Regions from separate parts of the Arsenophonus sp. aPb genome, predicted to be linked through region 2. Evidence: predicted binding sites of a transcription regulator. Region 2 holds the regulator's gene; the other holds the start of a gene.
What was found. The regulator PurR, encoded in region 2, represses purine synthesis genes. The targets are predictions, from matches to a motif close to CANGCAAACGTTTGCNTG.
Positions count from the first base shown of each region.

Region 1: glyA (serine hydroxymethyltransferase) is a predicted target of PurR. The motif match lies at 3,125-3,142, and genes of this name have one in related genera.

Region 1 is NZ_CP123499.1:2,177,846-2,193,538, reverse strand. Features, by position in the region: gene QE177_RS09825 (NAD+ synthase) at 1-1,286, shown strand, start outside; gene glnB (nitrogen regulatory protein P-II) at 1,302-1,640, shown strand; gene hmpA (NO-inducible flavohemoprotein) at 1,750-2,958, opposite strand; gene glyA (serine hydroxymethyltransferase) at 3,247-4,500, shown strand; gene QE177_RS09805 (3-phenylpropionate MFS transporter) at 4,589-5,740, shown strand; gene QE177_RS09800 (hypothetical protein) at 6,214-6,405, shown strand; gene suhB (inositol-1-monophosphatase) at 6,763-7,566, opposite strand; gene trmJ (tRNA (cytosine(32)/uridine(32)-2'-O)-methyltransferase TrmJ) at 7,692-8,420, shown strand; gene iscR (Fe-S cluster assembly transcriptional regulator IscR) at 8,508-9,002, shown strand; gene QE177_RS09780 (IscS subfamily cysteine desulfurase) at 9,084-10,298, shown strand; gene iscU (Fe-S cluster assembly scaffold IscU) at 10,331-10,717, shown strand; gene iscA (iron-sulfur cluster assembly protein IscA) at 10,808-11,131, shown strand; gene hscB (co-chaperone HscB) at 11,229-11,750, shown strand; gene hscA (Fe-S protein assembly chaperone HscA) at 11,761-13,611, shown strand; gene fdx (ISC system 2Fe-2S type ferredoxin) at 13,614-13,949, shown strand; gene iscX (Fe-S cluster assembly protein IscX) at 13,978-14,178, shown strand; gene pepB (aminopeptidase PepB) at 14,345-15,640, shown strand.
Region 2 is NZ_CP123499.1:1,486,678-1,502,370, reverse strand. Features, by position in the region: gene ruvB (Holliday junction branch migration DNA helicase RuvB) at 1-443, opposite strand, end outside; gene ruvA (Holliday junction branch migration protein RuvA) at 466-1,080, opposite strand; gene ruvC (crossover junction endodeoxyribonuclease RuvC) at 1,152-1,673, opposite strand; gene QE177_RS06675 (YebC/PmpR family DNA-binding transcriptional regulator) at 1,763-2,506, opposite strand; gene nudB (dihydroneopterin triphosphate diphosphatase) at 2,537-2,974, opposite strand; gene aspS (aspartate--tRNA ligase) at 2,980-4,743, opposite strand; gene QE177_RS06660 (MAPEG family protein) at 5,016-5,414, shown strand; gene cmoA (carboxy-S-adenosyl-L-methionine synthase CmoA) at 5,541-6,296, shown strand; gene cmoB (tRNA 5-methoxyuridine(34)/uridine 5-oxyacetic acid(34) synthase CmoB) at 6,296-7,267, shown strand; gene cutC (copper homeostasis protein CutC) at 7,309-8,067, opposite strand; gene argS (arginine--tRNA ligase) at 8,590-10,320, shown strand; gene purR (HTH-type transcriptional repressor PurR) at 10,785-11,810, shown strand; gene punR (DNA-binding transcriptional activator PunR) at 11,830-12,735, opposite strand; gene punC (purine nucleoside transporter PunC) at 12,856-14,064, shown strand; gene QE177_RS06620 (riboflavin synthase subunit alpha) at 14,484-15,095, opposite strand; gene QE177_RS06615 (MATE family efflux transporter) at 15,293-15,693, shown strand, end outside.

The sequences.
Region 1 (15,693 bases), 690 kb from region 2:
AACAATTGCCTAATTATGGTGTTTTTGATGAAAAGCGCTATTTCTATGCTGGTCACGAAAGCTGTGTCTTATCTTTTAAAGGTTATAAGCTAGGTTTTTTAATTTGTGAAGATGTTTGGTTTGATGAACCGGTTGATAAAATTAAAGCGCTAGGTGCTGATATCCTGATTATCATTAATGCTTCACCTTATAATCGCGAAAAACCCCATATCCGTACAAGGTTATTAAAATCTCATAGTCAAAGAACGCATTTGCCAATTGTCTATTTAAACCAGGTTGGCGGACAGGATGAACTTATATTTGATGGTGGCTCAAAAGTATTTAATGGAAAGGGTGAGGTAACGCATTATTTAGCGCAGTTTGCTGAGCAAGTAATTCGGTGTAAATTTAATGATTGCGAACCGTTGCCAGTAGCTAATTTAGCTAAAACTTTATCGTCTACCGCTCAAGTTTATGAAGCATTAGTTATGGCAACCCGTGACTATATTAATAAAAATGGCTTCTCTGGTGTTATTTTGGGATTATCAGGCGGGATTGATTCAGCTTTAACCTTGGCTATTGCAGTGGATGCTTTAGGAAAAGATAAAGTTCAGGCAGTAATGATGCCTTTTAAATATACTGCTGAGATAAGCATCCATGATGCCGAAGAACAGGCAGCATTGTTAGGGATTGAATTTGCGATAGTATCTATTGAAGCTATGTATGATGCATTTATGGCTGGTTTGTCGCCCTTATTTGCAGATATGGCTCCCGATACTACCGAAGAAAATTTGCAGGCTCGCTGCCGGGCTATCATTCTGATGGCAATATCCAATAAGAGTGGCCGTTTAGTATTAACGACCAGCAACAAAAGTGAATCGGCGGTAGGTTATACTACCCTTTACGGTGATATGGCCGGCGGTTTTGCGGTGCTTAAAGATGTACCAAAGACGTTAATATTTGAGCTAGCAAAATATCGTAATACCATTTCAGCAAACATCCCTCAGCGCGTGATTGAGCGGCCGCCTACTGCTGAGCTAGCGCCAGGGCAACTTGATCAGGATAGTCTACCACCTTATCCTGTGTTGGATGCGATCTTGGAAGGTTATGTAGAACAGGATAAATCGGTCAGTGAATTAGTGGCGGCTGGATTTGATGAGGTAACAGTACGTAGGGTGATCAAGCTAGTTGATATTAATGAATATAAACGACGTCAAGCACCGATAGGCCCACGCGTTACAATTCGAAATTTCAATAAGGATAGGCGTTACCCAATTACTTCGGCTTTTGGTCGTAAAAACTGGTGATAATAGGATAATTTGATGAAGAAAATTGATGCAATTATCAAACCGTTCAAGCTAGATGATGTAAGAGAAGCCTTAGCAGATGTCGGCATAACCGGAATGACAGTCACGGAAGTAAAAGGGTTTGGACGACAAAAAGGTCATACAGAGCTTTATCGCGGCGCAGAATATATGGTTGATTTTTTGCCTAAAGTAAAAATTGAAATTGTTGTTCCAGATGACATTGTTGACAGTTGTGTCGAGACAATAACGCAAACGGCACAGACGGGAAAAATTGGTGATGGTAAAATCTTTGTTTATGATATTGCTAATGTGATCCGGATTCGAACCGGCGAGCAGGATGAAGCGGCTATTTGATTTTAAAGGGTAACAGATGGTTGAAAGTTACAAAGGAGTTGATATGGAATCTGTAACCTCCTATCCCACCTGTTACCACTTATCTTGCTTTTAGTGATAGTTTTAATGGTTATGGTTCATTTCCCTCAATAACTTTATGTGGCCCAAAACACTCATAGTGGATGTGACAGGTATTTACTCCCATGGCGAGCAACTGCTTGGCAATAAATTGCATAAAGTTGACAGGGCCACAGAAGTAGTAATGCATATTGTTAATATTAAGCTGTTGTTTTACTTTTGACAGATTCATTAGTCCTTGGTATTGATACTGTTCTGGTTGTCTGTCTTGCTCACGTGGTTTGTTATACCAAACGGCACTGAAGCCATGAATAAAATCGGTTAATTTATCTTTTACTTCATTAGCAAAAGCGTGATGTCCACCATGCTCTGTCGCATGTAGCCAATTTAATGGCGCTTTATGTTGTTGTTGTTGTAATTTTTCCAACATGCTTATCATTGGTGTTAAGCCGACACCGGCTGAAATCAACGTTACTGGTGTATCAGTATTGACTGCCAAAAAAAAATCTCCGCAAGGTGGTGCCAATTTGACGATATCACCTTCTTTTATATTATTATGCAGATAGTTCGACACACTCCCTTTTTCTTCACGCTTTACCGCAATACAATAATTTTCGCCATTAGGCGCATTGGTTAATGAGTATTGCCGAATTTGCTGATTGGTTAGTCTTTCACGATCCTGTAAATAAATGGTTAAATATTGTCCTGGAAGAAAATCGACTATCTCATTACCATCTGCTGGAATAAATTGAAAACTGGTGATCGTTTCGCTACGCGGGATCTTTTTAGCCACTTTGAAGCGACGCAAACCACGCCAACCGCCGATATTTTCTTCATTTGTTTTATAGATTTGTTCTTCACGGTTAATAAAGATATCGGCCAGCACATCAAAAGCTTTAGCCCAGGCATCAATAATTTCTTTTCCCGGTTGAAATAACTCATCAATGGTATGTAATAGATGTCGACCAACTATCGAATAATGTTCAGGTTTTATGTTCAGGCTAGCATGTTTGTGGGCAATTTTTTCAACCGCAGGTAGTAAGGCTGAAACATTATCAATATTGGCAGCATAGGCGCAAATAGCATTAAATAAAGCTTCTCTTTGAGCACCATTAATTTGATGACTCATATTGAAAATATCTTTTAATTCAGGGTTATGTTGAAACATCCGTTGATAAAAATGAGCGGTTAATTTAGGACCAGTGGAAACAATAAGAGGAATAGTTGATTTAACGGTGGCGATAGTTTGAGTATCAATCATATTAAATTCCTAAAGTTAGCTAAGGACTTAAAGTTGCATTTAAAATGAAACTTAAATTGTTTCAGGTTAAAAGTAAATAATTAATTGTAAAAATGAGATTGAGTTAGCGTATTTTAGTTGGCGATAAAATCGCTATTGATAAATGTTTACATTTGATAATACCTATACGGCAAACGTTTGCGTGATTTTTTATTTTGGGGCTATCTCAGTGAGCTAAAAGAGTTTACACTGTGTGCTATTCATTTAATTGAATAGCGATTTAAAATGTGGCTGAGTCAGGAGAAGTAAATGTTAAAGCGTGAAATGAGTATTGCAGATTATGACCAAGAACTATGGCAGGCAATGGAAAATGAAGTTAAGCGTCAGGAAGAGCATATTGAGTTAATCGCTTCAGAAAATTATACCAGTCCAAGAGTCATGCAGGCTCAAGGTTCCCAACTTACTAATAAATACGCCGAAGGCTATCCAGGTAAGCGTTATTATGGTGGTTGTGAATATGTTGATATTGTTGAGCAACTTGCTATTGATCGGGCAAAAACTTTATTTGATGCGGATTTTGCTAATGTCCAGCCACACTCAGGTTCGCAAGCTAATACTGCTGTTTATATGGCATTATTGCAACCCGGTGATACGGTATTAGGCATGAATTTGGCACATGGGGGACATTTAACTCACGGATCACCCGTCAATTTTTCCGGTAAGCTTTATAATATCGTTCCTTATGGTATCGATGAAAATGGTAAAATTGATTACGACGATATAGCTACTCAGGCACAAAAATATAAACCTAAAATGATTATTGGTGGTTTTTCTGCTTATTCAGGCGTGGTAGATTGGGCTAAAATGCGTCAAATTGCAGATAGCGTAGGTGCTTATTTATTTGTTGATATGGCGCATGTCGCGGGTTTGATCGCAGCTGGTGTTTATCCTAATCCTGTTCCTCATGCGCATGTTGTGACCACCACCACCCATAAGACTTTGGCCGGCCCTCGTGGTGGTTTGATTTTGGCTAAAGGTGGTGATGAAGAGTTTTACAAAAAACTAAATTCTGCTGTATTCCCTGGCGCTCAAGGCGGTCCGTTAATGCATGTTATTGCTGGTAAAGCGGTTGCATTAAAAGAAGCGATGGAGCCTGAATTTAAAACCTATCAACAGCAAGTGGCTAAAAATGCGAAAACGATGGTTGAAGTTTTTATCAAACGTGGCTACAAGGTTGTTTCTGGTGGAACTGAAAACCATTTATTTTTATTAGATTTAGTGGATAAAGGGATCACCGGTAAAGAGGCAGATGCTGCACTGGGTCGTGCTAATATTACCGTCAATAAAAATAGTGTACCGAATGATCCTAAGGGCCCATTTGTTACTTCCGGTATTCGTATAGGGTCACCTGCCATTACTCGTCGTGGATTTAAAGAAAAAGAATCAGCTGAATTGGCCAATTGGATATGTGATATTTTGGACAAGATTGATGATGTAAGTGTGATCCAAAATGTAAAACAAAAAGTATTGTTGATGTGCCAGCAGTTTCCTGTTTATGCATAAATAAGTTAAAATTTAGTGATTCGTTTCAGCCCGTTTTAGTTGTTAACTGAATCGGGCTTTTTACATGATAATCAAATGGGAATAAATAATGATTATTCCATCAACACGTTGGCTTGCGTTAGATTATTTCACTTATTTTTTTGTTTATGGCATTTTTTTGCCTTTTATCGCAATTTGGCTACATGGTGAAGGGCATGAGGCTGATATAATCGGGATTTTGTTAGCAGCCGGCCTTAGCGCACGTTTTATTGGTTCTTTGATGATCGCACCGATAGTAAAAGGCTCTCGTCACCTAATTACCACTTTGCGTCTATTTGCTGGTTTAACGTTGATCTTTGCTATTGGATTTATCGTCAGTTCATACTGGTTGTGGTTATTATTTATCATGTTGGCTTTTAATCTTTTTTTTTCACCGATGATACCTTTAACCGATGCCTTAGCCGCTAGCTGGCAAAAACAGATAACATTTGATTATGGTAAAGTAAGGGTTTGGGGTTCGGTAGCATTTATTATTAGCGCTTCTTGGATGGGGTATTTAGCCAATAACTGGGGGCATAAAATAATTATCTACGCATTACTTGCCAGCATAGTCATTATGCTGTTGACGATGTTATTACAACCTACTGTTATGCCTAAAGCCACTTATCGCCAGATCGCTAATTCAACTTTATCATTAAAACAATTATTGCTTGATAGCTCAGTCTGGCGTTTTTTACTCTGTATTACCTTATTACAGAGCTCTCATGCCGCTTATTATGGTTTTTCTTCAATTTATTGGAAAGAAGTCGGCTATTCCGATGGTATTATCGGTCTGTTATGGTCTTTAAGTATTGTTGCTGAAGTGATTGTGTTTACCTTTAGTTATGTCCTTTTTCGTCATTGGCAGGCGAGTGGATTATTATTGTTAGCAGCAAGTTGTGCGGTGATTCGTTGGGGCTTAATGGCCAGTTTTACCGCTTTACCGATACTGATAGTGAGCCAACTTTTACATAGTGGTACTTTTACTGTTTGTCATCTTGCGGCGATGCGTTTTATTAGTGCCCGTAACGAAGATGAAATTATTCGTCTACAAGCATTTTATTCGGCACTGGGCTTAGGAGCCGGGTTAGCGATAGTGACAATCGTTGTAGGTTTTGTTTATGAACATTTTCCTTTTCATCATAACTGGGTATTTTGGTTAATGTCATTGATTGCCATTCCAGCGCTATTTATTCGACCGCGTGAAAATTCACATCATTAAATTCGATGATATAGCCGAACTAGTAAGCTAAACTTGTTCATTTAGCTTGAATAACAGATAAATATTAACCAAGGATACAAATAAAATTTTTTATATTAAAACTAAGCAAGTTGGCCAATCATTAAAATCTTCCCTTGTAGCAAACAGCAATTCAATATTCCCTCATTACGCTCATTGCTTATAACCTAAATGACGAATTGCTGATTAAATCTATCCTGCCATATTGAAATATATAACCTAGTGCGAAAGTGTATTTTATCCAAAATTACTTTGACTAGTTGATAAACTAAATTAATAGATTGGTTATTTAATATTATTTATATATATATTTATTGCAAAAATGTATAAAAACATAATGGAAATGATTATTATTTGCTTTATCATTTGTAACATTGCTATTTAGGTTAGTAAACTCAATCGTAATGAATAAGGTCATCTATTAATTAGGCGTCACAATACCCTAGGAGATTGAAATGAATTATTCAGTAAAATACGGATTGATAATATTATCAATGAGTTACATGGTTTCATTTTTGTTCCCTTCAATGGCAATGGCGGCCAATGACAAAAAAGATAAGCAATATATGTGTCACAACTGGCACGGTTATCTAAACAAGCAAATGGATTTATTTGATCAGCCTGTTAGTGCTGCTAATGAAAAATAAGCCTTACAATCAGCGATGGGGATAATAGAAGAGAAAGTTAAAGCGTCTAGTGATGCTAATCAAAAAATTCATACTCAACGATGTGATGAACAGTCAGCTCATTAAAATTAACTAAAAACATCTATAAAATACCCCTTAATACCTAAATAGGGATAGGGGGTTTAATAGACAATTAAGCGATAAGGCGGCATCGACAATAACAGCAAATCTGGAAAATATTTGCCAGTTTATCTAACCACTAAAGCTGTGACAAATCCCTGCCATTTTGACAACTGCCACAAACGAGTTAATGATATAACCACGCTATCCAGACATCATTAACTAAATATAAATATTGGCTATAGCAATTATTATTTTTTAGCTTTTTAATGAATCGCTTAACTCACTCTGCATTTCTGGTACCATTTTTTTCACCATACGTGGACTGCCTGCCAGCAAATTGCCTGATGAGAGATAATTATGACCGCCAACAAAGTCAGTTATAACCCCACCTGCTTCACGTACTAATAGTTCTCCAGCCATAAAATCCCAAGGTTTTAAACCAATTTCAAAAAAGGCATCGACGCGACCAGCAGCAACATAAGCTAAGTCTAAAGCTGCTGAACCAGTACGGCGAAAATCGGCGCATTTTTTAAATAGTTTAGCGATAATATTAATATATGCGGCTGAATGTTGTTTCGCTTTGAAAGGAAAAGCCGTGGCAATAATTGCCCCTTCTAATTCATTGGTATTTTTAAGACGCAGGCGGTAACCGTTTAATTGTGCTCCTTGCCCTCGTACTGCAGTAAATAGCTCATTAAGCATAGGATTATAAATGACGGCGACTTCTGTACGGCCGTTAATACGTACCGCTATAGAAACGGAAAAATGGGGTAAACGTTTAGTAAAATTGGTTGTGCCATCCAACGGATCAATAACCCATTGAATATCATTTTTCTCACCAACTATTTGACCACTTTCTTCCGTAATAATGGTATGAGTAGGATAAGATTTCTGGATGACTTCAATAATAATTTGTTCTGCTTTTTTATCAATGTTGGTCACAAAATCATTTTGGCCTTTTGCCATTATTTCGATAGAATCGGGTTTTTCATAGCTTTTAGCAATAAAGTTACCTGCTTGGCGAGCTGCTCGTATAGCAATAGTTAGCATTGGATGCATGGGTTATTTCCACTGGAATGTTAAAGAACAAGGATTAAGCGAAGCCGGCAGTATAACAGAGATTCGTCAACATGACTATGATTGTGGTAGAATAGCCTGATGATCAACGCCAAATAAAGACAATCATGTTAAAAAATATTCGCATTATTTTGGTTGAAACCTCGCATACAGGAAATATGGGATCAACTGCCCGTGCGATGAAAACGATGGGACTGACTAATTTATACTTAGTTAATCCACTGCTTTTACCCGATTCACAAGCCATTGCATTATCTGCTGGCGCCAGTGATGTTATTGGTCAAGCGACTATCGTGGAGACATTAGATCAAGCTTTGCATGGATGCAGTTTGGTAATTGGAAGTAGTGTGCGGGCTCGTACTTTATCATGGCCACAGGTGACGCCGCGAGAATGTGGCGAAAAAACCATCCATCAGGCAGCAAATTCTCCGGTGGCTATTATTTTTGGCCGCGAACGTGTTGGTTTAACCAATGAAGAATTACAGAAATGCCAATATCATCTTCATATTCCAACAAACCCTGAATATGGTTCACTCAATTTGGCCATGGCTGTTCAATTGATCTGTTATGAAATTCGTATGGCATACCTGGCAATAAATGAAAAAAAATCCTCGGTAGATAATGAAGATAAGGTACAATATCCGCCAATTGAGGATATAGAACGTTTTTATATCCATCTTGAAGCAGTGCTCAATGCATCTGGATTTATCAGAAAGCGTCACCCTGGACAAATCATGAATAAATTGCGACGTTTATTTACTCGAGCGCATCCTGAAGTGCAGGAACTCCATATTTTACGTGGTGTTCTCACATCAATTGAAAAATGGCATAAATAATAGTTGAGTAAATTACTAGGTTAAATAGTTGACTAAAATACTCAGGAATGACACAATTTTTGTCACATTTAACTATGGGGATATATTATGAGACTCACATCTAAAGGACGCTATGCAGTAACAGCCATGCTGGATGTGGCATTGCATTCAAAGTCTGGGCCGGTGCCATTGGCTGATATATCGGAACGCCAAGGAATTTCGCTTTCTTATCTTGAGCAACTGTTCTCTCGACTTCGCAAAAATGAATTAGTTGCCAGTGTTCGTGGTCCTGGCGGCGGATATTTATTAGGTCGCGACGCGAAAACTATTTTTATCGCTCAAGTTATTTCGGCTGTTGATGAGTCTGTTGATGCAACTCGCTGTCAGGGAAGAAAAGAAGGCTGCCAAGGTGGAGAGCGTTGTTTGACCCATGCACTATGGCGTGATTTAAGTGACCGTATTACCAGTTTTCTTAGTAATATTAGCTTAGAAGAATTGGTCAATAATCAAGAAGTACAAGAAGTTGCTGATCGTCAAGATAACGATAAACACCATGTGAGAGTGACTCCTCAATCCGAACCCATTATTAATATGCGAGCATAAATTGAACGGTTCTGCAAAATAGAGTAATTGCAAAGTAATAAAATTTTGAGACGTTTTTCGTCTTATGGAGCTAGTGAGTTAATGAAACTACCGATTTATTTAGACTACTCGGCGACCACACCGGTTGATCCTCGTGTCGCTGAAAAAATGATGCAGTGTATGACTATGGATGGCAATTTTGGAAATCCGTCATCCCGTTCTCACGTTTTTGGCTGGCGGGCTGAAGAGGCTGTTGATATTGCGCGTAATCAGATTGCTGAGTTAATTAATGCGGATCCGCGCGAGATTGTTTTTACTTCAGGAGCGACTGAATCAGATAACTTGGCTGTGAAAGGGGTTGCCAATTTTTATCAGAAAAAAGGCAAACATATCATTACCAGCAAAACTGAGCATAAAGCGGTTTTGGACACTTGCCGTCAACTTGAGCGTGAAGGTTTTGAAGTGACTTACCTTGCGCCAAAAAGTAGTGGTCTTATTGATTTACATGAACTTGAAGCCGCTATGCGTGTTGATACAATTTTGCTGTCAATCATGCATGTTAATAATGAGATAGGTATTATTCAAGATATTGCCGCTATGGGTGAACTTTGCCGTAATCGAGGTATTGTTTTTCATGTTGATGCGACCCAATCAGTAGGTAAATTACCGATTGATTTGAGTAAACTAAAAATTGATTTAATGTCTTTTTCAGCACATAAACTGTATGGACCGATGGGAATAGGCGCACTTTATGTACGTCGTAAACCCCGTATTCGACTTGAAGCCCAGCAGCATGGTGGTGGCCATGAACGAGGGATGCGCTCAGGGACATTACCAGTACACCAGATTGTAGGAATGGGTGAAGCTTATCGGATTGCTAAAGCAGAAATGGCAGTAGAATCTGATAGATTACGCGCCTTACGCCAACGTTTGTGGAACGGTATTAAGGATATTGAAGAGGTTTATCTTAATGGGGATCTGGCCAATGGCGCTCCTCATATTCTTAATGTTAGTTTTAACTATGTGGAAGGTGAATCATTGATGATGGCGCTTAAAGATTTGGCTGTCTCATCAGGTTCTGCATGTACATCGGCAAGTCTTGAACCTTCATATGTACTAAGAGCATTAGGAATGAATGATGAGTTAGCACATAGTTCAATTCGTTTCTCCTTTGGTCGATTCACGACAGAAGAAGAAATCGATTATGCCATCCAGCTAATCCACGATGCAATAGGTCGGCTGCGTGATCTTTCTCCCCTATGGGAGATGTATAAGCAGGGTGTCGATCTTAATAGCATCGAATGGGCTCATCATTAATAGACGAATAGACGGTTTCAGGAGTTGACAATATGGCATATAGCGAAAAAGTAATTGATCATTATGAAAATCCACGCAACGTAGGTTCGTTTGATAATGATGATCCCATGGTAGGTAGTGGGATGGTAGGAGCACCAGCTTGTGGTGACGTCATGAGACTTCAGATCAAAGTTAATGACGCAGGTATTATTGAAGATGCGCGTTTTAAAACTTATGGTTGTGGTTCGGCAATTGCCTCTAGTTCATTAGTAACGGAATGGATGAAAGGTAAGACACTAGATGAAGCAGAGACTATCAAAAATACGGCTATTGCAGAAGAATTAGAGTTGCCACCAGTTAAAATTCACTGTTCTATTTTGGCAGAAGATGCGATTAAAGCGGCTATTGCAGACTATAAAAATAAACGGCAAAGCAAATAGTTAATTAATATAAAATCCCTTTTAGGCGTGATACTGGTTTACTTTTATTTATCGTATCCGCCTGTACTGGTTTTGATTGTGAGGTGTTGTATGTCAATTTCTCTGACTGAAAATGCGGCAGAGCGTATTCTGACTTTCTTACATAACCGAGGAAAAGGTGAAGGCCTACGTTTAGGTGTAAGGACTTCTGGCTGTTCAGGCATGGCTTATGTGCTTGAATTTGTTGATATCATTAATGAAGATGATACTGTCTTTGAAGACAAGGGCGTGAAAGTTGTCATTGATGGTAAGAGTATGATTTATCTCAATGGAACAGAATTGGATTTTGTTAAAGAAGGTCTTAATGAAGGTTTTAAGTTTAACAATCCTAATAGCAAAAATGAATGTGGCTGCGGTGAAAGTTTTAACGTATGAGAATTTATTTATTATTTGATAAACCTAAAGCTGAATAGACGAAGGCTGTGACATAAATTTCCCACTGCCGGTTTCATATTTTCAACCTAGAGCATTTATGGACTATTTTACCCTTTTCGGTCTGCCATTTTCATATTCTATTGACCTTGAGCAATTAACTTACCGTTATCAGGAATTACAGCGTCAATATCATCCTGATCGCTTTGCTAACCAACCTGAGAGTGACAAATTAGGTGCACTCCAACAGGCTGCGACAATTAATGCTGCTTATCAAGCCTTAAAACACCCTTTGAAACGTGCTGAATATATGCTGACTTTATATGATATTGATATCAATAATGAGCAATATACTATGCATGATACGGCGTTTTTAATGGAGCAACTTGTGCTGCGTGAAGAATTGGCGTGTATCGAAACCAGTGAGCAAGCAGAAGAGGCATTAGCCTTATTTTCCTCTGATTTAGCTAAAACAATAACAAGCTACTTACGGGAAATGGAGAAACAGCTGAATGATGAACAGTGGATGAAGGCGGCAGATACTGTTCGCAAACTTCGTTTTCTCGATAAGTTGCAGCAACAAGTTGAACAATTGGAAGAGCGTTTATTCAATCGTTTTTAGAGTAAAATTTATGGCATTATTACAAATTAGTGAGCCGGGCATGTCGTCGATGCCACATCAGCGCCGTTTAGCGGCTGGTATTGATTTAGGTACAACAAATTCGTTGATTGCAACGGTTCGCAGCAAAAAAGCGGAAACACTGCCTGATCCGGCAGGATGTGAATTGCTACCCTCTATAGTCAGTTACCAATCAGCGGCTATTACAGTAGGTAATCAAGCGAAAGCAAAAGTGGAACAAGATCCGGCTAATACCATTATTTCAGTTAAACGCTTATTGGGCCGCTCATTGATTGAGATCCAGCAACGCTATCCTAATTTACCTTATCAATTGACAGCAAGTAAAAATGGCTTACCGTTGATCCACACAGCCATAGGGCAAGTTGATCCTATTCAAGTTTCTTCTGAGATACTAAAGTCGTTGGTACAGCGGGCAGAAGAAACCTTGAATGGTAAATTAGACGGTGTAGTGATCACCGTGCCTGCTTATTTTGATGATGCGCAACGTCAAGGAACTAAAGATGCAGCGCGTTTAGCCGGATTACAGGTTTTACGTTTATTGAATGAACCTACTGCGGCGGCTATTGCTTATGGTTTAGATTCACAGCAAGAGGGCATCATCGCTGTTTATGATTTAGGTGGTGGTACGTTTGATATTTCCATTCTTAGGTTGCAGCGTGGCGTATTTGAAGTGTTAGCAACGGGCGGAGACACAGCATTAGGTGGAGATGATTTTGATCAACTGCTGGTGGATTGGCTATATCAACAAGCGGGTATTACGGATCGCCAGGATCATCGCTTACAGCGGCAGATTTTAAATATAGCTAACCAGGCGAAAATAGCATTAACGGCTGGTGATAATACTGAAATTGAAATCAATGGTTGGCGAGGAACCTTGTCAAGGGAGCAGTTGAACGTATTAATTCGGCCATTGATTAAACGCACTTTATTAACCACTCGTCGTGCATTGAAAGATGCCGCAATTGATATTGATGATATTTTGCAGATTGTAATGGTGGGTGGTTCGACACGGGTACCGTTGGTACTTTCTATGGTTGAGGAATTTTTTGGCCTCACACCCTTAACTTCAATTGATCCGGATAAAGTTGTTGCCATCGGAGCGGCTATTCAGGCAGATATTTTAGTCGGTAATAAACCGGATAGTGAAATATTGTTACTTGATGTTACTCCTTTATCGCTTGGCTTAGAAATCATGGGGGGATTGGTTGAAAAAGTGATCCCGCGCAATACAACATTGCCTATTGCTAAGGCGCAGGAATTTACTACCTTCAAAGATGGGCAAACAGCCATGACATTTCATATTGTACAAGGCGAACGTGAAATGGTTAATGATTGCCGTTCTTTAGCGCGTTTTATCCTACGTGGAATACCGCCATTACCTGCCGGAAGCGCGCATATTCGGGTTGTTTTTCAAATAGATGCTGATGGATTATTGAGTGTTAGCGCGGTAGAAAAATCAACGGGTGTCAGTGCTTCGATTCAAGTTAAACCTTCATATGGTTTAACCGATGACGAAATTGCCAATATGATCACTGACTCAATCGTCAATGCGCAAGATGATATGGTAGAGCGCCATCTTGCCGAGCAGAAAGTTGAAGCTAGCCGGCTGATAGAAAGTTTAATGATCGCATTGAAAAAAGATGCTCATTTATTGAATAAAGAAGAAAAAGCAGCGATTGATAACGCTGTAAATGAATTAGTTAACTGCACACAGGGAAGCTCCTCTGTTGCGATTGAAAATGCAATTAAACAACTGGATAAGCAAACACAGGATTTCGCAGCTCGACGTATGGATATCTCTATTCGTCAAGCATTATCAGGTCATTCTGTGGACGAGATATAATAATGCCGAAGATAATTTTTTTACCGCATAAAGAGTTATGCCCGGAAGGGGCGGTTGTGGAAGTGGAGAAAGGTGAATCCATTCTTGATGCTGCTTTACGTAGTGGCATTGATATTGAACATGCTTGTGAAAAATCTTGTGCTTGTACAACTTGCCACTGTATTGTCCGTGAAGGCTTTGATTCTCTGGAGGAAAGCTCTGAACTAGAGGATGACATGTTGGACAAAGCATGGGGGTTAGAGCCTGAGAGCCGTTTAAGTTGTCAGGCCATCGTGACTAATGAAGATCTGGTCATAGAAATTCCTAAATATACCATTAATCATGCCAGAGAGCATTGATCCTTATATTTAATTGCAGGAGGGGATGGTGAATTTAAAGTGGATCGATAGCCGTGCAATTGTAGAGGCACTCTATGATAAATATCCTAATATTGATCCGCAAACGGTTCGTTTTACCGATATGCATCAGTGGATTTGCCAACTAGACGGATTTAATGACAATCCGCAAGCTTCTAATGAAAAGATCCTAGAAGCTATTCTATTAATATGGCTTGATGAGTATCAATAATAGCTGATTAAAAGATTAAATTACCTACAAAGCTGGGAATTGCCAGCTTTTTTATTATTCACATTCATCGTGCAATGTATGAACTCATGATAACCTCTATTATTAATATCTTATATTTATCAATAATTCCATAAACACATATGACAAACTAAGGTGGGAAGAGCGAATGGAAAAGCAGATCATGCAGGTCTCGCTATCTTATCAAGCAGCGGCGCCTTGCTGGGGAAAGAATGCATTAATTAGTTTCTGTGAGCAAGGGATAGTTATTCACTTGCAGCCACAAGCAAAACTGTGTGCGATCCAAAGTGCGGGTCGTCGATTAGATAGCCAAGGCATTCATCATGTCATGTTAGTAGGTGATGACTGGGACTTGGAAAAAAGTTGGGCTTTTTGGCAAGGTTTTAGAGCACCAAAGGGAGCCCGTTCTATTGAATGGCCAAATTTATCTGCAAATGAAAAAAAAGAACTACAGTACCGCATACGAATTATTGATTGGGTACGCGATATTATTAACGCACCGGCTGAAGAATTAGCGCCAACGCAGCTAGCGCAGCGCAGCGCCGACTTATTATGTGAAACAATAAAGGATAATATCAACTACCGTATCATTCAGGGTGACGAGTTAGCAAAACAGAAATATAGTGGAATTTATACTGTAGGCCGTGGCTCAAGCCGCCCACCTGCATTACTCGTGCTGGATTATAATCCAACTGGCAATTTAAAAGCGCCGGTATTTGCTTGTTTGGTTGGAAAAGGGATTACGTTTGATTCAGGTGGTTATAGTATAAAACCCTCTTCATCAATGAATTCAATGAAAGCAGATATGGGTGGGGCAGCTATGCTAACTGGGGCGTTAGCCTTAGCAATAAGTCGAGGTTTAAAACAACGCGTAAAGCTTTTCCTCTGTATTGCTGATAACATGGTGAGTGGTAATGCCTTCAAATTAGGTGATATTATTCGCTACCGTAATGGCAAGTCTGTTGAAATTATGAATACGGATGCGGAAGGAAGACTGGTTTTGGCTGATGGATTGATCGATGCAAGTAAAGAAAAACCAGTATTAATTATTGACGCTGCAACATTAACCGGTGCAGCCAAAATGGCAGTAGGCAACGATTATCAGTCAGTATTAAGTTTTGATGACAAATTGGTGGCTGAATTGATGTCTGCGGCAGAAATGGAAAATGAACTCTTCTGGCGTTTACCCTTAGCGGAATTTCATCGTCGCCAATTACCTTCTGCTTTCGCTGATCTAAATAATATAGCATCACCCTCTCATACTGCTGGTGCCAGCACTGCCGCGGCTTTCTTATCACATTTTGTTGAAAATTATCATAAGGGATGGTTGCATATCGATTGTTCAGCTACTTATCGTAAATCTGCCATGAGTTTATGGGCGGAAGGTGCAACCGGCATTGGTATCAGAACTATTGCTAGTTTATTATTGAAAAAGGCAAAATAGCCATTTCTTGTATGATTATTTACCAAGAAATTAATTTCTCTGGTAAATAATTA
Region 2 (15,693 bases):
ATCGAACGCGCAGCAGGTCCTTCTCCAATCATGATATCTAATTGGTAATCTTCCATTGCCGGGTAAAGGATTTCTTCTACAACCGGTGATAACCGGTGAATTTCATCAATAAACAGTACATCATTCGGCTCTAAATTGGTTAACATTGCCGCCAAATCGCCCGCTTTTTCCAGCACCGGGCCAGAAGTGGTGCGTAAATTAGAGCCCAATTCATTTGCTACTATACCTGCTAATGTCGTTTTACCAAGCCCTGGTGGGCCAAAAATCAGCAAATGATCAAGCGCTTCAGCGCGTAATTTAGCCGCCTGAATAAAGATTTCCATCTGTTTGCATACCTGAGGCTGGCCGACATATTCAGTAAGTAATTTTGGCCGAATAGCACGATCAATAACGTCTTCATCAGGTAAATTCTCAGCAGAAATTAAACGATCAGCCTCAATCATAGATTTGTCCCTTACTTATCATTTATAATGCGGCTCGCAATGCTTCACGGATCAATGTTTCACAGTTTGTAGCTCCATTAGCAACTCTACCAATCATACGGCTCGCATCTTGTGGTTTATAGCCTAAAGAAATTAACGCAGAAACTGCCTCTGCTTCAATACCATGACTATTTTGTTTTGCAGCTGACGAGCCGGGTAAATCTATTGCACTTTGATTAAATAGATCGCCATTAAGTCCTTTAAAACGGTCTTTCATTTCAACCACCAGCCGTTCTGCGGTTTTTTTGCCAACACCCGGTAATTTTACCAAGCTAGCAATCGCTTCTTGTTCTATCGCTGAAACAAATTGATAAGCAGACATACCGGATAAAATGGCCAGGGCTAATTTAGGACCTACCCCATTCACCTTAATTAATTCACGAAATAATGCCCTTTCTTGCTTATCATTGAAACCATATAGAAGCTGCGCATCTTCACGCACAATAAATTGGGTCAACAAGATGACTTCCTGACCAATTTCAGGTAATTCATAAAAACAGGTCATTGGCATATGAACTTCATAACCTACACCATTTAGTTCGAGTAAAACAATAGGCGGTTGTTTTTCCAAAATAGTGCCTCGCAAGCGACCAATCACATCGATTTCCTCTTTTAAGTTATTCTGTTAATGCTTATATTATAAAAAAATACTGTGTTTATATCCAGCCATTAACGCAGCCGTCCTTTGGCCAATAATAGACGAGGATCACCCATTCGAAGCAAATTTTGATTAAAATGACAATGCGTAATCGCAATAGCTAAAGCATCAGCAGCATCAGCTTGAGGATGCGATGACAGTTTTAATACTGAACATACCATATGCTGAACCTGTTTTTTTTCAGCTGCTCCAGTGCCTACAACAGATTGTTTTACTTGTCTGGCAGCATATTCAAAGACCGGCAATTGGTTATTAACCGCAGCTAAAATTGCCACTCCTCTTGCTTGACCTAATTTTAGAGCAGAATCGGCATTTTTTGCCATAAACACCTGTTCGACAGCAAAACTGTCCGGTTGATACTGAGTAATAATTTCAATGATACCAGCATAAATTCGTTGTAAGCGGGTTGGCAGATCGTCAACTTGAGTACGTATACAACCACTACCTAAATAGATCAATTGTCGACCTTGTTGACGAACAACACCATAACCGGTAATACGAGAACCAGGATCTATCCCAAGAATAATTGCCATATTCTTGACTCACTGAGTAGGTTAAACATGCAAAGAAAAAGCATACTGATAATCAGCATGCTATCTCTTAATATAAAAAATTGATTTAATTATAGCTGAGCCGCAACTTCATCTGAAATTTCCCCATTATGATACACTTCTTGTACATCATCAGAATCTTCCAGCATATCAATTAAACGCAGAAGTTTAGGCGCAGTGTCAGCATCTAAATTTGCTTTCGTGGACGGGATCATGGTCACTTCAGCAGCTTCAGCCTTAAAACCAGCCGCATCTAAAGCATCTTTTACGCTACCAAAGTTTTCCAGCGTAGTATAAACATCGATTGCACCATCATCATAAGATTCGACATCATCTGCGCCAGCTTCTAATGCCGCATCCATCAAGCTATCTTCATCAATGCCTGGCGCATAAGAGATCACACCGCGTTTGGTAAATAAATAAGCAACAGAGCCGTCGGTACCTAAATTACCACCGCACTTAGTAAAAGCATGGCGTACGTCAGAAACGGTGCGATTACGATTATCGCTTAAGCATTCAACCATAACAGCCGTACCGCCGGGGCCATAGCCTTCATAAATGATCGTTTCCAGATTATCATTTTCATCACTACCAACACCACGTGCGATTGCTCGATTTAATGTATCTCGCGTCATATTATTAGATAACGCCTTATCAATCGCCGCCCGCAATCGTGGATTTGATGCAGCATCACCACCACCTAAACGAGCCGCTGTTACCAGTTCACGAATAATTTTAGTAAAAATTTTACCACGTTTAGCGTCTTGCGCCGCCTTGCGGTGTTTGGTATTGGCCCATTTACTATGACCTGCCATGAAATATCTCCCAAAATACGTCAATAAAAATCATTTTAGAACAAATTCTTCAATCGCCTGACGGTTACTCCATGACTTGGTCAATGCCGCTGCTTGGGCAGCGGGTAACCAACGAAAAGCCAAATGTTCTATCAATAAAAAATCCTGCTCTTGCGGCAAGGCCAAAGAAAACCAATGCTCTTTACATTGGGTTACACCCGGCGCATAACGATGGCGAAATTTTAAAAAAATATCAAAATAGAGACTGCGTTGCAGATCAACTAACACTAAATGCTGTTTAATAATATCAATGCCTATCTCTTCTTTGACTTCACGTAATGCTGCTTCTCTTGGTGTTTCGTTATCCTCAAGACTACCGGTAACAGATTGCCAAAAATCAGGATCATCACGCCGCTGTAACATGAGTACTTGGCGACTTGATTGCACATAAATTACAACTAATACTGATTCCGGCCGTTTATATTGCATAATATTTATTTAGTTTTCTCAACAACCGTTATCGCCAACTCCGCTAATGCGGCCGGATTCGCCTCACTGGGCGCATCGGTCATTAAACAGGCTGCTGCGGTGGTTTTAGGAAACGCTATCACATCGCGAATATTTTCTGTTCCCGTTAACAACATAACCAGCCTATCTAAACCGAATGCTAAACCAGCATGTGGCGGCGTTCCATATTGTAATGCCTCCAATAAGAAACCAAATTTGTCTTGCTGATCTGTTTCGCTAATATTGAGAATTTGGAAAACTGCTTGTTGCATCTTATTATGGTGAATACGCACTGAGCCACCACCTACTTCATAACCATTAATGACCATATCATAGGCATTAGCAACAGCCGCTAGAGGATTGGCTTGCAATTGTTCAGGCGTAAAATCTTTCGGTGCAGTAAAAGGATGATGCATGGCATTAAGTTCACCGCGTTCATCTTCTTCAAACATGGGGAAATCAATAATCCACAATGCTTTCCAGCTGTTATTTTGGGTGATTGCTAAATCACGCCCTACTTTCAACCGTAACGCTCCCATCGCATCATTGACCACATTTTGTTTGCCGGCACCAAATAGCAAAATATCGCCAGCTTTAGCTTGGGTACGTGCTAACAAATTATCAATTACATGTTGTGGCAAAAACTTAGCTATCGGGCTTTGAATATCGGCCTGATTTTCAGCCAGTGAGTTGACTTTCATCCAGGCTAACCCTTTTGCGCCGTAAATAGCAACAAATTCAGCATAACCATCCAGTTGTTTACGCGTTAATGTCGCTCCTCCTGGAACGCAAAGTGCAGCAACACGCCCTTTCGGATTATTGGCAGCCTCTGCAAATACTTTAAATTCGACTAGGTTGACCAAATCAGCAATATCAATTAATTCTAAGGGATTACGTAAATCTGGTTTATCTGAACCATAACGCTGCATGGCCTCAGCAAAAGTCATTACGGGAAAAGCACCTAACTCAATACCTTTATTTTCCTGCCACAAATTACGGATCAAACGCTCCATGACTTCACGAACTTGCTCAGCCGTCATAAAAGAGGTTTCTACGTCTATCTGAGTAAATTCAGGTTGACGATCAGCACGTAAGTCTTCATCACGAAAACATTTCACTATTTGATAATAACGATCAAAGCCGGACATCATCAATAATTGTTTAAAAAGTTGTGGTGATTGCGGCAGAGCATAAAATTCGCCTTTATGCACACGGCTTGGGACAAGATAATCACGCGCCCCCTCCGGTGTTGCTTTCGTCAAAATAGGCGTTTCAATATCAACAAAACCTTCCGCATCCATAAAACGACGCACAAAACTGGTAATTTTTGCTCGCTCTTTCAAGCGCGTTGCCATTTCCGGCCGCCGTAAATCAAGATAACGATATTTTAATCTAATTTCCTCGGAATTTTGTTGATTGCTATCTATCGGTAACGGTTCAGAACGATTAATGATTGTCAATGCTTCTGCAACAATTTCAATCTCACCGGTCGGTATTTCTTTATTAATTTGTTCACGTTTTCGTACCATACCTGTGATCTGGATACAAAATTCGTTACGTAACTGTGACGCCTGAGTAAAAAGTTCGGCATGATTTTCCTGCAGAAAAACAACTTGAACTAAACCTTCGCGATCTCTCATATCGACAAAAATTAATTTACCTAAATTACGCTGGCGGTTCACCCAGCCACAGAGAGTCACCTTTTGTCCGACGTGAGCAACACCTAATTGCCCACAATAATTTGTCCGCATACGATATCCTTTTACTCATCATACTCAACTTGCAGAGTCGCTTGCACTAGTCGTTTTAGTGCTATTTATTTTAAACGCAATAAAAAATATCGCTATTATACAGAAAATTCCATTGGGAAATAAGTATGCCTTGTCATATTGGATAAATAACTTTTACCGTTTTCGCAATCGCAAAGCTTTTTATTGATTTAAATACTATATTTATGGTAACAGTTGAAGCTTTGAGATGTATCATTATTTCGCTGTTTTGCTTAATAAAATTGGGGAAAAAAATGGTTAGTTCTCTGTACATTGTATTTAGCGCTTTAATATTGCTTAAGTTATCTTTGGAAGTCATTAAACTCAGAACTCAATATCAAGTGACTTACGGTGATGGTGGTTTTTGTGAATTACAAATAGCAATACGCGTTCAGGGTAATGCAATTGAGTATATTCCTATCTCTATGCTGTTATTATTAATGATGGAAATGAATGGCGCACCTGTTTGGGCTATTCATATTTGTGGATTAATTTTTATTATTGCCAGAATTCTCCATTACTTTGGTCTAAAACATAGAGAACGCACTTGGCGCTATTTTGGTCGAATAACCACCTTTAGTTCTATGATTTTAATGATCCTGGTTAACATTTATTATTTGCCTTGGATCCAAATTTTCTCGTTTGATCTTTAATATCATGCTTATTTCATTAACATGGGCATACTTAATCCTTTGCCATGTTAATGAGATTTAATGTATGTACTAACTTAAAATCTGTTAGAATAAATTACCGTTTGCTATTTAATTGATCCATAAGTTATGCCCAGCCATATTTTAAATAAACAGAAAGACACCTTGTTTGCTACTCCTATCGCTAACTTAGGTGACTGGCAATTTGATGATAACGTTGCCGAAGTCTTTCCTGATATGATTAAGCGCTCAGTTCCTGGCTATTCAAATATTATTACTATGATTGGCATGCTCGCGACCCGTTTTGTCACAGCCAATAGCACTATTTATGATCTCGGTTGTTCATTAGGTGCAGCCACATTATCGATTCGCCGTAATATCAAAGCTGAAAATTGTAAAATAATTGCTATTGATAATTCAGCCGCGATGATCGAACGTTGCCAGCGATATGTTTATGCTTATAAAGCGACTACGCCGGTTGAAATTATTGAGGGCGATATTCTCGATACTGATATCCAAAATGCCTCAATGGTGGTATTAAATTTTACCTTACAATTTATTGCCCCAACTGTTCGACAGCAATTAATTAACCGTATCTACCAAGGACTGAATCCTGGTGGTGTCCTAGTGCTATCTGAAAAATTTAATTTTAGCGATAAGAAAATTGAGTCTTTACTGTTTAATATGCATTATGATTTTAAGCGCGCCAACGGTTATAGTGAACTAGAGATAAGTCAAAAACGAAATATGCTAGAAAATACCATGTTACCTGACTCGATTGACAACCATAAAGCACGTCTACGCACTGCAGGGTTTAATCATTGTGATTTATGGTTTCAATGTTTTAATTTTGGTTCATTACTCGCTATCAAGGGTCAAGATTGATGATAGATTTTGGTCATTTTTATCAACAAATCGCAATCGGGCCGCTAAGTCACTGGCTAGAAACACTGCCATGCCAAATTGAGCAATGGAAAAAAACTACTCAACATGGTCAATTCAATAGTTGGCAAAAAATAGTGCAAAATCTGCCCAATATAACGCCCACTGACTTAGATCTAAAAACTGCAGTTATGGCCAAAAATGAGTACCCACTTTGTCCTAAAGAGAAGCAACGCATCACCCAACTGTTAAAAAGCCTGATGCCCTGGCGTAAAGGCCCGTTTTCCCTTTACGATATTGACATTGATTGCGAATGGCGATCGGACTGGAAATGGCAACGTATCCTACCTTATCTTTCACCATTAACAGATAAATTGGTACTTGATGTCGGCTGTGGTAATGGCTATCACATGTGGAGAATGGTTGGTGAAGGCGCAAAAATGGTTATCGGTATTGATCCTACCCAACTATTTTTATGTCAGTTTGCAGCAGTACGTAAATTAATTGGCAATAATCAACAAGCTTATCTATTGCCCCTAGGCATTGAGCAACTACCGACACTCGCTGCCTTTGATACTGTATTCTCAATGGGGGTGCTTTATCATCGGCGTTCACCGTTAGATCATCTCTATCAACTAAAAAATCAATTAGTTTCTGGTGGTGAGCTAGTACTTGAAAGTTTAGTTATTGGCGGTGATGAAAACCAATGCTTAATACCTAATGATCGTTATGCTCAAATGCGTAATGTCTATTTTATTCCATCAGCAAAAATGCTTAAAATCTGGTTAGAAAAATGTGGCTTTTGTGATGTGTATATTGTTGATCAAACAGTAACAACCCTACAAGAACAGCGCAAAACTGCCTGGATGGAAACTGAATCATTAGCAAATTTTCTTGCCCCAAATAACATTCATTTGACAGTTGAAGGTTATCCGGCTCCTTTACGCGCTACTTTAGTTGCCAAAAAAAGGTAAACATGACGGTATTAAATACCGTCAATAAATAAGCTTACTTATCAGTCATAATTGGTAATCGTTAATAAATTTTTCATTGCTTCCACCACATCCCTATCGACACAATAATGGGTAAATTCATCCATCTCCATATTGGCACTCATAGTAACCCCTGCTTTGCGGTAATTCATGCTCGACGGCATCACTTTTCCAGCAGAGGTATGTACTTCAGATAAACCTGCATCAATAAATTTCTGTAAATTTGACAATTTTACCCCAGCACCTGCCATGATAATCGGACCATTTGGGGTTTTGCCAGCTAATACATTTAATTCTTTCAATAACGGTAAACCTAATTCCGCATTCTGCTGCTGACCTGAGGTTAATATACGTGCAACACCAAGTTCTGTCAGCTGTTCATAAGCTTGTTTTGGGCTAATGCACATATCAAAAGCACGATGAAAGGTAACGGCCATATCACCAGATAATGCTTTTAAAATACGCATGCGGGGTATATCAATATGTCCTTCTCGATTTAATATGCCATATACGACACCGGGAAAACCTAACTGTCTGATAAGGCTAATATCATGTTTAATAGCTTCAAACTCGCTATCACTGTAACAAAAATCCCCTCCTCTAGGGCGTACAATTGGATGAACGGGGATATTTACTGTATCCATAGTCTGTTTTAAACAACCATAACTCGGTGTTAATCCGCCTTCAGCTGGACTGGAACAAAGTTCAATACGATCTGCGCCAAATTCTTGCGCAATTAGGGCACATTCAGCCCCATAGCAGCAAATTTCAAGGGTTATCATAATACTGCCACCTCTGATTAATTATTGTTATTTCTATTTTTTAGTTATCAATTAATAAGCATACTATTCTGCAAATAAAATACCCATTTTTCAAACTGTAATTACGACAAGTAATTAATTTTAATCAAAAAGGATAATATTTTATTATAAAAGGTAATTAACTTTTAATAACAAATTTTAAATATACTTTTAACTTTTCATGAAGATAAATTTTAATCTGCTAAATAAGAAACTTAACATAGCCTATTTTTTAAATTAATATTTCTAATCAAAATTGCAATTTTACAATCAATCCTTTTTTTAAAGTTAGATAAAGCAAAAATCCTCTAATGGCATTTAGCAAGATGATAAAAAGCGATCCTATCTGATATTATTTTACAATAGATTTATCGATCAAATTGTTGATTAGTAGCATGTGAATAGCTAATTATGGTATAAAGCCAGCTATTTTTTATCTCGACCCTCATAGCTGTATCTTACTAAGTCGAAAACGACAGCTATCTTCATCATTAAGGTAATCAGGTGAATATTCAGGCTCTTCTTTCAGAAAAAATTAGTAATGCATTAATCGCCGCAGGCGCTCCTAAAGGTAGTGATGCACATATCCGCCCTTCAACAAAAGCCCAATTTGGTGATTACCAAGCTAATGGTGTGATGTCAGCTGCTAAAAAAATCGGTATGCCTCCGCGTCAGTTAGCGGAAAAAATGCTACCGTTATTGAAGCTGGAAAATATTGCCAGTAAAGTTGAAATAGCGGGACCGGGTTTTATTAATATTTTTCTTGATAAGCAATGGATAGCCAAACAGATTGAACTTACCTTACAACATGAAAAATTGGCTATTAGTACCATTACGCCACAAACCATTATTATTGACTATTCGGCTCCCAATGTCGCAAAACAGATGCATGTTGGCCATTTACGTTCTACCATCATTGGCGATGCTGTCGCTCGTACATTAGAGTTTTTAGGTCATAAAGTAATCCGTGCTAACCATATCGGCGATTGGGGCACCCAGTTTGGTATGCTAATTGCGTACCTGGAAAAAGTTCAGCAAGAAAATGCTACCGATATGGCCTTAGCTGATCTGGAAACTTTCTATCGTGAAGCTAAAAAACATTATGATGAAGATGAAAATTTTGCTGAGTTGGCACGTAATTACGTGGTTAAACTGCAATCTGGTGATGAATATTGTCGTAAAATGTGGCGCAAATTAGTTGATATTACCATGGTGCAAAATCAACAAACCTATCAGCGTTTAAATGTCACGCTGACTGAAGACGATGTGATGGGTGAAAGCTTATATAATAATATGCTGCCTGATATTGTCGCTGATTTAACGGCTAAAGGCTTAGCCGTTGAAAGTGATGGTGCTATGGTTGTCTATCTGGATGAATTTAAGAATAAAGATGGCGATGCCATGGGGGTGATCATCCAGAAAAAAGATGGTGGCTATCTCTATACGACAACAGATATTGCCTGCGCAAAATATCGTCATGAAATGCTTCACGCCGATCGTGTGTTGTATTATACCGATTCACGACAACACCAACATCTCATGCAAGCTTGGGCTATTGTACGTAAAGCCGGCTATATTCCTGATACAATGTCATTAGAGCATCACATGTTTGGTATGATGCTAGGTAAGGATGGTAAACCGTTTAAAACTCGCGCCGGCGGAACAATCCGGCTCGCCGATTTACTTGATGAAGCGATTGAGCGTGCTGATCATCTTATCCGTCAAAAAAATTCAGCTATGCCAGAAAAGGAATTACAATCGATTATCCAAGCGGTTGGTATTGGTGCAGTAAAATATGCCGATCTATCGAAAAATCGTACGACTGATTATATTTTTGACTGGGACAATATGTTAGCTTTTGAGGGTAATACCGCGCCTTATATGCAATATGCCTATACCCGAGTGGCCTCGATTTTTAAACGAGCTAATATTAATCCCGCAACATTAACCGCACCGGTGATGTTGGCCAATGAATATGAGCAAGTTCTTGCAATACGTTTATTACAATTTGAAGAGACAATACTAACTGTTGCTCGCGAAGGTTTACCACATATTATGTGTTCTTATTTATATGATCTGGCTGGTTTATTTTCTAGTTTTTATGAAAATTGCCCAATTTTGAATGCAGAAAATGACGCATCAAAAGAAAGCCGATTAAAATTGGCGTTACTGACGCAAAAAACCTTAAAAATTGGTCTAGACACATTAGGAATTGAAACGGTAGGAAGAATGTAATCATCTACTAGCTATAGGCTGCCAATAACGCAGCCTGCTGATTATAGTATGCTGGTTAAGCCAAAAATCATTATCGTTGTAGGGATAAAGTAGACGGTTAAAGCCAACATAATGGTCAGAAAATAAAAGAAACAAATGATACGATCATTAATAATGCAACAATCGCAGTACATAAACCATACTTAAAATCGGTATCCATAACTTCACCTCACTATTCTCACAGCTTTATCCATAAATTAGCTAATGAAAAATCATTTAATTTCATAACATCATACAACAATAAAAACTATTTTTTATTATATCATCAAGGAAATATTGATTAACACTTTTGTTTTTATAACAAATCAGACAAAATGAACAGTTTGCTGATAACTTAATTATCAGTTGCTTATTTTTATAGTTTAATGATAGTCGTTTTTAAATAATAGCAATGGAATTGGCAATGGTTCAGGAGTCTTTTTAACATGGCAACAATTAAGGATGTGGCAAAGTTGGCGGGTGTTTCAACTACCACCGTATCTCATGTAATTAATAACACCCGTTTTGTTGCCAAAGAGACAAAAACGATTGTTTGGGCAGCCATTAAAACTCTTAATTATTCTCCTAGTGCCGTTGCTCGTAGTTTGAAAGTTAACCATACTAAATCCATTGGGTTACTGGCTACATCTAATGAAGCTCCTTATTTTGCAGAGGTCATCGAGTCAGTAGAAAACAACTGTTATAGTCAAGGATATACATTAATCCTGTGCAATTCACATAACAATCTAAACAAACAACAAGCCTATTTACAAATGTTAGCGCAAAAACGGGTTGATGGTTTACTGGTAATGTGCTCAGAATATCCAAAACAACTACTCCGAATGTTAGAGGAATACCGTAATATTCCAATGGTTGTAATGGATTGGGGGCAAGCTCATGGTGATTTTACCGATGTCATCATTGATAATGCGGTTTATGGCGGCTATCTTGCCGGGCGTTATCTGATTGAACGCGGGCATCGTGATTTAGGTATTATCTCTGGGCCATTAAAACGCAATACTGGCAGTGGCCGGCGGCAAGGTTTTCTCAATGCCATGAAGGAAGCTAACATCCAGCCACTGGATAAATGGATTGTTGAGGGTGATTTCGAGCCAACTTCCGGCTACGACGCGATGAAACAAATTTTAAATCATCAACAAAGACCGACCGCTATTTTTTGTGGCGGTGATATTATGGCGATGGGGGCTATCTGTGCAGCGAATGAATTAGGCATTCGGGTCCCACAAGATATCTCTATTATTGGCTATGACAATGTTCGCAATGCACGTTTTTTTACGCCAGCACTAACCACCATTCATCAACCTAAAGAGCGTTTAGGTCAAATGGCTTTTACTATGCTGCTGGATCGTATTATTAATAAACGCAAAAATGCGCAAACTATTGAAATACATCCTGAGCTTATTGAACGCCGTTCGGTTGTCGATGGTCCGTTTATTGACTACCGCAGATAATCGATAGATTTAAACTTCATCAATGAGCCAGCCACTCGGCATTGAGCGTTTCGCTATTACCTAAATAATCCAGTAACCAACTCAAGGTCGAAGAACGTTTTTCTTCATTCCATATAACACAACAGGGACTATCAGGTAAGGGTTGCTTAATCTGCAGGGTTTTTAATTCATTTTTGCGGCAAAGTTGTTCTACCCGATGTTTAGGCGCAAATCCTAAACATAACCCATTTTTTAAGCAAGCTAAACCACATTCCCAGTCTGGCACAATAAGCCGTTTTTGATTATCTAATGCCCAAGTTTCTCGCTTTGGCAAGTAGCGAGAGGTATCTTCTAAACATAAACTTGGATACTGACGTAATTGTTGATCGCTAATTAGACCGTTTATTTGTGCTAAAGGATGATTTATGCTGACAACACATGACCAGGGCATAAAGCCCATATCACGAAAACTATATCTATCACCAATCGGGGACGCGCGAGTGGCACCAATAGCAATATCTACTCGCCCATCGACCAACGCCTCCCATACCCCATTATAAACTTCCTGCTGAATAAAAAGTTCAATATCAGAAAAGTGGCGATAAAAATCTAATATTAATTGCAATATTCTTTCGGGCTTAACAACCCTATCAATAGCAATACTAAATTGTCCATGCCAACCATTGGCAATCTGTTGACATTGATGGCGTGTTTCACGCATTGTCTTAATAATATTGCGCGCATTTTTAACGAAAAATTTACCAGCATCAGTAAGTACAACATCACGATAACGCCGTTCAAACAAAGGAACAGCTAGCCACTCTTCCAATTGTTTTACGGTATAACTTACCGCAGAGGGGACTCTATGTAACTCTGCGGCTGCGGCACTAAAACTACCCGTTCTTTCAACGGCATCAATCACTTCAAGGGAATACTCTGACCACATAGCCTCTTACCTGTCAAAATATTTGATAACAATATGCAAATAATAACGCTTCACAACAAAAATTCATCTCTTATACAATAGAAAGCGATATTTGATATTATTTAATTTATTGATACCAACATGAATAAAAATAACCCCAATAAACATAATTTTGGCTTTATGCTTTATCTTGCTGGCTTAAGTATGCTCGGTTTTTTGGCCATTGATATGTACTTACCAGCTTTTAGTATAATGCAACAGCAACTCAACACCTCAGCAAATACTATTAGTGCAAGTCTTAGTCTATTTTTATGTGGTTTTGCCTTCGCTCAACTTAGTTGGGGGCCGCTTTCCGATCGTATTGGTAGAAAACCCGTTTTATTAATTGGGTTGGCGCTATTTATTTTTAGCTGTCTAGCAACACTCTGCATCACTACTGGTACACAATTACTTATTTTGCGATTTATTCAAGGTATTGGAGTATGTTCAACAGCGGTCATTTGGCAAGCTTTGGTAATCGATCGTTTTAGTGGCCTATATGCTAAACGGGTATTTGCTACCATCATGCCTTTAGTTGCACTTTCGCCCGCATTAGCACCCCTATTAGGTGCCTGGATCCTGGCTAGTAATAGCTGGCAAATGATATTTTTTAGTTTAGCTATCATCGGAATATTGCTTTTTCTGGCCACCCTTTTATTACAGGAAAAAAAACGTTTAGAAAAAACACAGGAAATAAAATCCACTACCTCTTTTATCACCTTCCTACGTTCTGCCGTTTTTAGTGGTAATGTATTAATTTATGCCGCTTGTAGTGCCGGATTTTTTGCCTGGCTGACAGGCTCACCATTTATTTTAACTGAAATGGGATATAATCCGCAGGATATTGGCATCAGTTACGTACCTCAAACCATCGCTTTTATGTTCGGTGGCTATGGTGGACGTTATTTAATAGCCAAAATAAAAAACCAAATCTTACTGCCAATTATTCTTATCGGTTATGCACTAAGTGTATTGATTATCTTTGCTCTTGCTATTTTTTCACAACCTACTTTATTTACTCTGTTACTGCCTTTCTGTTGTATGGCTGCGATGAATGGTGCTTGCTATCCTATTGTAGTATCAAATGCATTAAGTGTTTTTCCTAAAGTCAGTGGTAAAGCTGCCGCGTTACAAAATACTCTCCAGCTAGGTTTATGTTTTGCGGCAAGTCTGGCCGTATCTAGTTTAATTGCTAATCCTCTGCTAGCAACTAGCACGGTTATGATTTCTACCATTATTCCACTGCTAATAGGTTACTGGCTGCAAAAAAGTAAAAACTCAGACAAAATCGCAACGGAAACCATCGAATAGTAAGAAAAATATTTAAACAAACGATGATAAAATTTTTGACGTTGAATAACTAACCCTATTAAGTCCTCACTTTTTAATAAGCGTCTTGTCACTCGTTTTACCTGCCAAGTGGCCATAGAGTGGCAAACGTTTTATAAATATTTCATTACATTAATTTGGCTAATGAACCTGTATTTCTATATAGGCGAGTCTTGCTAATAACAACGCATTTTTTAGTAAGGCTATTTTATATTTATCAAAGCGTTTATTTGCAGATAAAGCTTAGCCACAAATAAGTAAATTAGACTCAGAAAACCATTTTTGGCATTAACCTTGTTCTAATAATAAGAAGAAACTGTCGCCTACTGTTTAACAGATTCCATTTCTTCTTTTAGCAGTCATCTAACCTAATTAAAATGATATGACAACATGCTTTATGATTATATTTTTTGAGCCATCACCCGCTCAACAGTATCGACTACCGCTTGAGTATGAGCATCAATTTCGATATTAACTTTTTCTCCCAGACGCCTTTGTGCAATTGTGGTACGCGCAATGGTTTCTGGGATCAGATGGACACAAAAACGATTATTAACCACATCCCCGACTGTTAAGCTGATTCCATCAATACCAATAAATCCCTTATGCAGAATATATTTCATTAATTGTTTATCATGCACATAAAACCAAATTTGGAGATTATTTTCAGCTTTAAAAATCTTAGCTACTTCGGCGGTAGTAATAATATGACCCGACATAACATGGCCACCAATTTCATCACCATATTTTGCTGATCTCTCTAAATTAATCATATCGCCTAGTTTTAAACTGCCTAAGTTTGTCAGTCGCAGAGTCTCCTTCATTAAATCAAAACTCACTTTATCCCCATTAATATGAGTTACCGTTAAACAACAGCCATTATTAGCCACAGAGGCGCCTGTTTCTAAACCAGCGAGTAATTCACTAGGAAATTGGACAGTATAAGTACGAAAATTAACGCTATCTTCCACCGCAATTAATGTTCCTTTTCCTTTCACAATGCCTGTAAACATATATTGAGTTCCCAACTTTAATAACAAATTAGTCATCATTCTACGCCACTTATGCTAGATAAGCACTCAAGAAACAATAAATATGGTAGCTTTCTATCTATTTATAGCGATAACTTTACCAAATCGATACAATAAGTAATTTTTTAAGGAATCAATTCCTTTTCCAGCATCTGTTCATTTTTTATAAGGTATGGTGGGTGAATAAATATTTTAAAGAGGCACAAAGCCTATTAGCATTGGGTATTCCGATTATTCTTGCTCAATTCTCACAAACCGCGATGGGTTTTGTCGATACAGTAATGGCGGGCAAAGTCAGTGAAACAGATATGTCTGCAGTTGCGGTAGGAACCTCTATCTGGTTACCTGCTATTTTGTTTGGCCACGGCTTATTGATGGCTTTAACTCCGGTGGTAGCGCAATTAAATGGTTCAGGCCGACGTCAAGTTATTGGTAATCATATACAACAAGGTTTATGGCTAGCTTTCTTTTTATCACTTTTGGTCATTGGTGTTATTTATAACGCCCATCATATTATAAATAATATGCCTAATATTGATCATGAACTGGCAAATAAAGCGGTGCGGTTTTTACATGCCAT